Regions from separate parts of the Paenibacillus sp. QJM3NY_38 genome, predicted to be linked through region 2. Evidence: predicted binding sites of a transcription regulator. Region 2 holds the regulator's gene; each other region holds the start of a gene.

Region 1 (2,207 bases), 910 kb from region 2:
TCGTTGTCCGTCGGGAATGTCCCCATTACGGATACCCTCACGAATTTGCAGATATAACTGCTGGTATAATGGGAACTCGCTTTGCTCCGGTAGAAGAATATCAAACAAGTGGGACCACCTCAGGCATTATATTAATAAAATTTACTGTCGTAATGGTAGGTATGTTTAATGAATTATACATGAAACTCAGCCCATGTAGCGCATCCTATTTCACGAATCGCTTCATTCGGTAACACAACCTTCAGTATATCTGACTTTCATAAACAGATAAAAACTGACCATTTCTGTATGGTCAGTTTTGTCTTAAGCTAACGTTAAATTGGATGTATCTCAATATGAATCTATTACGTTATGAAAGGACGTATGATCCTATGTCTCATCCCCTCCATCTCCAACAAAAGATCGGCCAGGGTTTAACGCCTCTCCAATTCATGGAGAATATGAAGATTCGGGAAATGAAATTGAGCAAAATCCCAAATACGAAGGAACTATTCAGACAAGTATATGATCGCTTCCAGTGGGAGAACAAAGAGACTGAGCGATTCTTCACTTCTGAGCGAAACCCATTCAACCATCTGCACTGCCTGATTCTTTGTACGGATTGGTGCCCGGATGTCATATGGAATGTTCCTGTCCTATTCAAAATATTGGAATATAGCCGAATCCCGTCCGACGTGCTCATCATGGAAGATCATATGGAAACAATGGACCTATTTCTAACGGATGGCGGACGCGCACAGCCGATTGCTGTCTTCCTCCATGCAAGCACAGGAGAAGTACTCGGAACTTGGGGCGCTCGACCGGCGTACATCCAGAACGTCATGGACGAATTCAAGAGGAACCACCCCGATAAACAAGCTGCATCCTATCAAGAACAACTGGACCAAACGTACATGAAGATCGGAGAGCTCTACCATGACGGTAATGAATATCAGAGGGTCATGATTCAGGAAATAAGGCAACTGCTTGCTTCGTTTATACCTGATAGAATTACCGATAATAACCTGTGACCGCGTTTGGCATAAGCGTGATCCCCTCCCCTGATGAAGGTGTATGGTTTCTGACAGTGTCAAAGTTAAAAATGAACACACAGGATGAAATATATCACAATCCCGCTGCTTAAATCTTCCTGAATATGTTATCATTACTATCGATGAAGCCTTAGGGATTCACTGTTCCGGCAGCCTTCTATTAGGGTAATTCATCAGAAGTATACCATTTCACCAAATTTCATTAACTCAGTACAAGGGAGCGAAACACTTATGACACAAAATGGAGCTCAGCGTCCGTCCCGCGTGGTGATCATCGGTACAGGAGCTGTGGGAGCAACGACTGCGTACACCTTATTCTTACGCGAAAGAGTATCTGAACTGGTATTAATCGATGCGAACCATGACAAAGCGCTTGGTGAAGCCTTGGATATGAATCACGGCCTCCCCTTTGCCGGAGGCGTCAAGCTGTGGGCTGGAGATTACAGCGATTGCAAGGATGCCGACATCATTGTCATTGCCGCAGGTTCCAACCAAAGACCTGGCGAGACGCGAATTGACTTATTAAAGCGAAATACGGCGATATTTGACGATATTATCCAAAACATCGTGAAATACAATGACCACGGCATCATTCTTGTGGCTACGAATCCGGTGGATATTCTGTCCTACGTCACGTTGAAGAAGAGCGGATTCCCGGTCAATCGCGTGATCGGCTCCGGTACCTTGCTGGATAGCGCCCGTTTCCGGTATTTAATTGGTCAAAACAAAGGCATTAATCCGCGCAGCATTCACGCCCATATCGTCGGGGAACACGGTGATTCCGAATTGCCGCTTTGGAGCATTGCCAACATCGCGGGGATCGGAATCGATCTGACTGACGGTGAAAAAGAAGATATTTTCGACCGCACCAAGAATGCGGCTTATGAAATCATTAACGCCAAGGGTTCCACCTCCTATGCAATCGCGTTGGCACTCGATCGGATCATCGTCTCCATTTTGCAAAACGAAGGTTCCGTTCTCAATGTATCCACGCTGCTCACGGACTACCACGGTGTGTCTGATGTATACTTAGGCGTGCCTTGTGTGGTTGATCGTACAGGCGTTCGGGAAATTCTGAATCTCGAGTTTAATGACGAGGAATTAACCCAATTTCATGCATCTGCTAACAAACTGAAAGAGCAGATCTCCAACATTTTCGAATAAAACAAAGCAAGG
Region 2 (2,207 bases):
GGCAAATCGCTGCAGCTTTATGCGGTGCCCGTCGATGTCAGCACCCACTTAAAGGAATTGTTTTTTGACAAAAAACAAAGCGTGATCCTGACATCGGCGACCTTGTCGGTGGACAAATCGTTTCAGTTCATGATCGAGAATTTGGGTCTTCAGGAAGCGGCAGATAACGGCAACCTGAATACGGTCCTGCTGCCGTCCCCGTTTAATTACAGGGAGCAAGCTCTCCTTGTTGTGCCGCGCGATTTTCCGAGCGTGAAGGGCTCGGTCGGGGATGCACTCTTTGTGAATACACTTGTGCAATCATTGGCTGATACGGCCATCGCAACGCATGGTCGCATGCTTGTCCTGTTCACCTCGTACCGCATGCTGCGTCAGGTGCATGAGCCCTTGAAGGAGGCGCTGGGATCCAGCGATATTACGGTACTGGGACAAGGGATGGACGGAACCAGCCGTACCAAGTTAATCCGGAGATTCCAGGATAGCAGCGCTTCGGTTCTGCTGGGCACCAGCTCCTTCTGGGAAGGAGTAGATATACCCGGTGAGGCGCTCACCTGCCTCGCCATCGTCCGGCTGCCGTTCCAACCGCCGAATCACCCTCTGGTCGAAGCCAAGAGCGAGCTTCTGCAGCAGCAGAAGAAGAACCCGTTTATGAAGCTTTCGGTTCCGCAAGCGGTCATTCGCTTCAAACAGGGATTTGGCCGACTGGTACGGACCGCGCAGGATAAGGGGATTGTCATCGTCTACGATACTCGGGTCATTGAATCCTATTATGGGAAGTATTTCTTATATTCCTTGCCTGGACCGAAGATGGAGCACATGCCGACAGAGGGGATCGTTCCCCGAATTTCGGAATGGCTGCAGGAAGAGGCAGGCATAGAGAACCAAGCTGAATAAAGTGAAACCATGAACGAGCACAAACAAATGTAGTTATTAACCTATTATTAGGGGGAGCATGCATGAAATCGGAAAAAATTTCGGAAGCCGTGGTCCGCAGATTACCTGTATACTTGCGCTATTTGAATGAGCTTCAGAAAAGGGAGGTCTCCACGGTTTCCTCCCAGGAACTGGGGCAGAAACTGGACCTCAATCCTGCTCAAATTCGTAAGGACCTAGCGTATTTCGGTGATTTTGGACGGAAAGGGATCGGATATGACGTATCTTATCTGATCGAGAAAATTCGCCAGATTCTAAAGCTGGACCAGAAGATCAATGTCGCATTGATTGGGGCCGGTAATCTTGGACATGCATTATCGAATTACAATGCATTTCTGAAGGACAATATGAAGATTGTGGCGGTTTTCGATTCGTATTCTCCCAAAGTTGGTATGAAAATTAACAATTTGGTCGTACAGCCGATGGAGGAGCTGGAGAAGACGGTTCATGAGTACGGCATTCGTATCGGGATTATCACCGTTCCGGATTTTGAGGCGCAGAATGTAGCGAATCAACTTATCGCGGCAGGCATCGAGGCTATCCTGAATTTTGCACCGACCATCCTGAAAGCTCCAGCCCATATCCGGATTCATACGGCAGATTTTACTACGGATTTGCAGAGTTTGGCCTATTATTTGGATAACGGCAAGGAGGATGCACATGACGACAACGAAGTGGATGGTTAAAAACGGAACGTTTGCGGTACTAGAGGAAGGCAGATCCGTGTTACGCGGATATATGGTCGTGGAGAACGACCGGATCACCTACCTGGGTGAAGAAGAGCCGACTGTCCAAGAGGGAACAGAAATCATCGACGGAACCCATCTGTTTTTCCTGCCTGGATTGGTGAACACGCACGGACATGCGGCCATGTCGCTTCTTCGCGGGTATGGCGACGATCTGGCACTACAGGTATGGCTTCAGGAAAAAATGTGGCCGATGGAAGCCAAATTCACGGCCGACGATGTATACTGGGGAACCTCACTCTCCGTGCTGGAGATGATCAAAGGCGGAACCACGACATTTGTGGATATGTATGATCATATGGATCAGGTTGCAAAGGTAGTGGAGGACTCAGGCATGCGCGGCGTTCTGACACGCGGTGTCATCGGATTATGTCCGCCTGAGGTGCAGCAGCAGAAGCTGGATGAGGCGGTTGCATTCGCGAAAGACTGGCATGGTCAGGCTGACGGTAGGATTACGACGATGATCTCACCGCATGCACCCTATACGTGCCCGCCGGATTTCATCGAAAAATTCGTGCAAGCATCACA
Region 3 (2,207 bases), 3.2 Mb from region 2:
GCCATGCCCATGTCTCCTCCCCCGAGACCGGCATGGCGAATTTGTTTTATATGGCATTATCCATACCGTACAGGGGAAGGCAAGCGAATCCGACTACCAGGTTCCGTGATCATCCCGCAGTTCATCCCCAAGAAGGGCTGGCATAACTTCCTGCACAATCAATCCAGCTTGCTCATCCGTGCACATTTACTGTATCGGAGAGATGTGATTATTACGACTGTGCCTTACCATTTTAAAAAAATAGGGGGCTTGTTCTTTTGCGCCTTATACAAAGAGTCCGCTCCGCCAACAACAAAAAAGCTGCGATCATCCGATCCCTTCTTAAAGGATGGGTCCATCGCAGCTATTTTCCACTGTTTGAGTATTGCCAGACTTACGGTATTAAGAAACATCTCTACGCAGAATGAACCTGTTGAGCAGTGCCGGTAGCCGGAGCGGAAGGCAGCGCAGCATCTTGTTCGCCGCGTGGAATGACCTCAACCTTATCATTCTTCTTCAAATATACGGTCCCGTAGGCAGCCCCCACAAACAGCGCGCCTCCGACGAAATTGCCAAGCCAAACCGGAATGAAATTTATGAAATACTCACCCCAGCTGTAATACCCTTCAAATATCGCGGCCGGAATGAGGAACATGTTTGCCACCACGTGCTGAAAGCCGATGGCTACAAACGCCATCGTCGGAAACCAGATCCCGAGAATTTTGCCACTCATCTGGTCCGATCCGTAGGACAGCCACACGGCGAGCGCTACGAGCCAGTTGCAGCCGAGGCCCGACAAGAAAGCTTGCAGGAAGCTGTCGTCCAGCTTGTGTCCCGCCATATCCACCAGCTTCTCCAGATAAACGCCGCTGCCTGTCAGACCGGTCACATGACCGAAGAAGTAAGCGACAAACAACGCCCCCGCCATATTGCTTACCGTGACGAGAGCCAAATTCCGTATCATCTCCTTCGTGGAAATCCGCTTCTTGAATCTGGCCAGGGACACGGCCATCATGTTGCCCGTCAGCAGCTCTCCGCCTGCGAGCAATACAAGAATCAGTCCGACAGGGAATATCGCCGCGCCTATAAAACCGGCAATGCCTCCCCAAGCCTCGGACGCCCCGGCAATCACGCGAATATCCAGCAAAAAGCCGAGCGCGATAAAAGCACCCGCCAAAAATCCTAATATCGTTACGTTCATGACGGAGTTATGTGCTTTTTTCACCCCGTTCTCCACGGTGATCTCCGCAATGCGATCAGGCTTGTTATAGGCCATGGCCGTTCCCCCATTTCTCCCGCATTCCGTCCTGAAATCTCTCGAATGCAGCTTCTGATGTTTCTGTCACAGTTACAGTTACAGTTACAGTTACAGTTACAGTTACAGTTACAGTTACAGTTACCCATATTGTACCGCAGCCGCCAGAGCAAGAACGTGAATTATATCACGACCTTGTGCGTCAGGATCGGACAGCCTTGTGTTCTGGCTGCCCTTGATCACGTTTAAGATCAATCATACGCTCAATTCGAGCCAGCGGTACTTATAAAAATAGCGGTGCCAGGAAATAATCCCGACACCGCTTGGTTGGTGCTTTTACCAGCCCTCTTGTTCTAAACCAGCAAGCTTATGCCAGCTTACAAGCAACAAGTTCTAAACCCAGCCTATGCCAGTTTACCAGCAACATGTTCTAACCACTATCCTACGCCTCGACGGCAGCCTCTACCCCAACAGGCGTTTCCTTTTCCTGAGCCTGAACGTTCGAGATCGGAAGCTTCATACTAATCAAGGACGACAGCAGGAAGAGCGCACCTGCCGTAAAATACACGACCACAATGGAGGTTGCCGACATATACCATCCCGTAAACCCGGAGCCAATGAGCAGCATGCCGGTAAACAACGGCGTCATCACGCCATTCAGCCGACCGATGAATTTCTCTTCCACCTGCTGCATCATCACGGCCATCAGAACCGTCTGCGCCATCGCCATCAGCACCCCAGTTGCGAAGCGCATCGTGCCGGTCAGGATCGGCCACTGAGACAGCACCTCGACAAAGGTCGAGAGGCCAAGGAAGGCAAGCCCGGCGAACAACAAGTAGTTGCCTTTCACTCTCCCCGCAATGACAGCAGCCAGGACGCCGCCAATTAACATACCTAGGCCCTCTAGCGCGGTGAACCACTGAACGCTGGACATTGCCAACTGTAAACGCTCCGTGATGACAAAGATATCAAG
Region 4 (2,207 bases), 340 kb from region 2:
GAATTTCATGATGATGTCCTCATTGTGCGAGTGGATTACCGACGAGTGGCCCATGCCGCCAAAAGCAACCATCTCTTCAGCGCGCGTGATGCCTTCTTCCGCATCTTTCACTTTATAGCAGGCCAGCACCGGGCTAAGCTTCTCGGCAGACAACGGGTAGGCAGGTCCGACTCCCTCCAGCTCGGCGACCAGGATCTTGGTGCTTTCCGGTACCTCGAATCCGCAAGCCTCGGCTATCTTAGCTGCCGGCTGCCCGACGATAGTAGGATTTACCGCACATTTATCCGATACCATCGCATGCGCAGTCAGTTTCGCCAGCTCTTCCTTGTTGACAAAATAACAGCCGCTGGCAATCATTTTTTTCTTCACTGTATGATATATAGGCTCCTCGATAATGACAGCCTGCTCGGAAGCGCAGATCATGCCGTTATCAAAGGTTTTGGACAAAATCAAATCGTTCACTGCCTGATCCAAACCCGCGCTCTTCTCAATAAAGCAAGGCACGTTTCCTGGTCCAACGCCCAGGGCAGGCTTGCCGCAGCTGTATGCCGCTTTGACCATCGCCGAACCGCCTGTAGCCAGAATGCAGGCAACGTCAGGATGATTCATCAGTGCATTGGTTTTATCCATGGAAGGAGCTTCGATCCACTGGATGCAATCGGCAGGAGCACCTTGCTTCACGGCAGCATCCCGCAGTATCCGTGCGGCTTCCTTGCTGCAGGCCTGCGCGGATGGATGGAATCCGAAGATGATCGGGTTTCTTGTTTTAATGGAGATCAGTGCCTTGAATATCGTCGTGGAGGTCGGATTGGTTACCGGTGTTATCCCCATGATAATCCCGATCGGTTCTGCTATTTTTTGAAAGCTGTCATAGGCGTTGTCTTCAATGATACCTACGGTTTTGTCGTATTTAATGCTGTAGTGGATATACTCCGTGGCAAACAGGTTTTTGATGATCTTGTCTTCGTACACGCCGCGTCCGGTTTCCTCAACCGCCATTTTCGCCAGCTGCATGTGCTTCTCAAGACCTGCCATGGCCATGGCCTGTACAATCCCGTCGACTTGCTCCTGATTCAATTCCATAAACTTTTCTTTGGCCCGATTCGCCTTGTCAATCAGCCCCTGAATGTACTCCGACGCTGTTTGTCCTTTTACTTCCACCGTTCCTTTGCTCACAGCCATATCTCTCATCCTCCCATGATTCATGTTTCTTTCTACGCTTTGATCGTAACACAGCTGTTTCTATTTTCATGTGAATTATTTCACAATATATATTTATCTTTTCTATGTGATTTATACCCGTCTTTCCCCTCTTTCAAGTGAAAGAGATCACAATGTTTGAAAATTCGCCATGATTTCCCTCTTGTTCCGCCCCACAAGTGAATGTTTTCACGTTATAATGTATTTAAAGATTAAACAGATCAAATTTTAGGATGTTAGGGGATACCAACATGAATACTGTAGACCATGTAATGGAAATCGAAAACTTAGGGAACACGCAGTGCTTCTCGGAGCAAAACCGCAACCGTCTGCTGGTCAGCATGAAGGAAAGGGTACTCCCTGAAGGATCCCATTTGTTCTGGGAAGGCGATTTCGCCGACAAGCTGTACTACGTTAAACAAGGAAGAATCAAATTAACCAAATCGACGGATGAAGGCAAAGAGCTGATTCTATATATGTACCATCCGGGAGACATGGTCGGGCAAGCCGATCCATTCTTCAGCAACAATCACAGTTTCTCGGCAGAGGTGCTTGAGGATAGTGTTGTCGGTGTCATCGAGCACAAGGAGCTGGAGCTGCTGATCTGTCAGCACTGCGACTTCGCCATTGATTTTATGAAGTGGATGGGCATTCACCACCGCATCACCCAGACCAAATTTCGGGATCTCATGATGTACGGCAAGCCCGGCGCTTTAACATCGACACTCATCCGGCTGAGCAATACCTACGGGCAGCATCAAGCGGATGATACTATTCTCATCAACAAGAAGATTACCCACACCGATCTATCGAACATGATTGGGGCAACCCGCGAAAGCGTGAACCGGATGCTGAGTGACCTGCGCAAAAAAGATGCTATCGAATATGCCGGCGGGATGATTGTCATTAAAGATCTTCCGATGCTGCAGGAAATCTGCCATTGCGAGCTGTGTCCGAATGAAATCTGCCGGATTTAATCGGCCTCCCTTCTGTGCATAATATAGAGT

The links. The regulator Rex, encoded in region 2, represses fermentation and respiration genes when NADH is low (regulators of the CRP and FNR family bind a similar motif). The targets are predictions, from matches to a motif close to TTGTGAAATATTTCACAA.
Region 1: a site for Rex is predicted at 1,093-1,110, ahead of AC0VZ8_RS16880 (L-lactate dehydrogenase). Genes of this name have one in related genera too.
Region 3: a site for Rex is predicted at 1,410-1,427, ahead of AC0VZ8_RS31770 (formate/nitrite transporter family protein). Genes of this name have one in related genera too.
Region 4: a site for Rex is predicted at 1,251-1,268, ahead of adhE (bifunctional acetaldehyde-CoA/alcohol dehydrogenase). Genes of this name have one in related genera too.

Annotation. Positions count from the first base shown of each region.
Region 1 covers NZ_CM149665.1:3,667,400-3,669,606, reverse strand. Annotated here, with positions in the region: gene pdxR (MocR-like pyridoxine biosynthesis transcription factor PdxR) at 1-108, opposite strand, end outside; gene AC0VZ8_RS16885 (thioredoxin family protein) at 456-1,010, shown strand; gene AC0VZ8_RS16880 (L-lactate dehydrogenase) at 1,263-2,195, shown strand.
Region 2 covers NZ_CM149665.1:2,754,783-2,756,989, forward strand. Annotated here, with positions in the region: gene dinG (ATP-dependent DNA helicase DinG) at 1-894, shown strand, start outside; gene AC0VZ8_RS12500 (redox-sensing transcriptional repressor Rex) at 957-1,619, shown strand; gene AC0VZ8_RS12505 (amidohydrolase) at 1,594-2,207, shown strand, end outside.
Region 3 covers NZ_CM149665.1:6,832,186-6,834,392, forward strand. Annotated here, with positions in the region: partial or broken gene AC0VZ8_RS31765 (amino acid permease) at 59-240, shown strand; gene AC0VZ8_RS31770 (formate/nitrite transporter family protein) at 395-1,255, opposite strand; gene AC0VZ8_RS31775 (MFS transporter) at 1,677-2,207, opposite strand, start outside.
Region 4 covers NZ_CM149665.1:2,413,641-2,415,847, reverse strand. Annotated here, with positions in the region: gene adhE (bifunctional acetaldehyde-CoA/alcohol dehydrogenase) at 1-1,182, opposite strand, end outside; gene AC0VZ8_RS10645 (Crp/Fnr family transcriptional regulator) at 1,452-2,177, shown strand.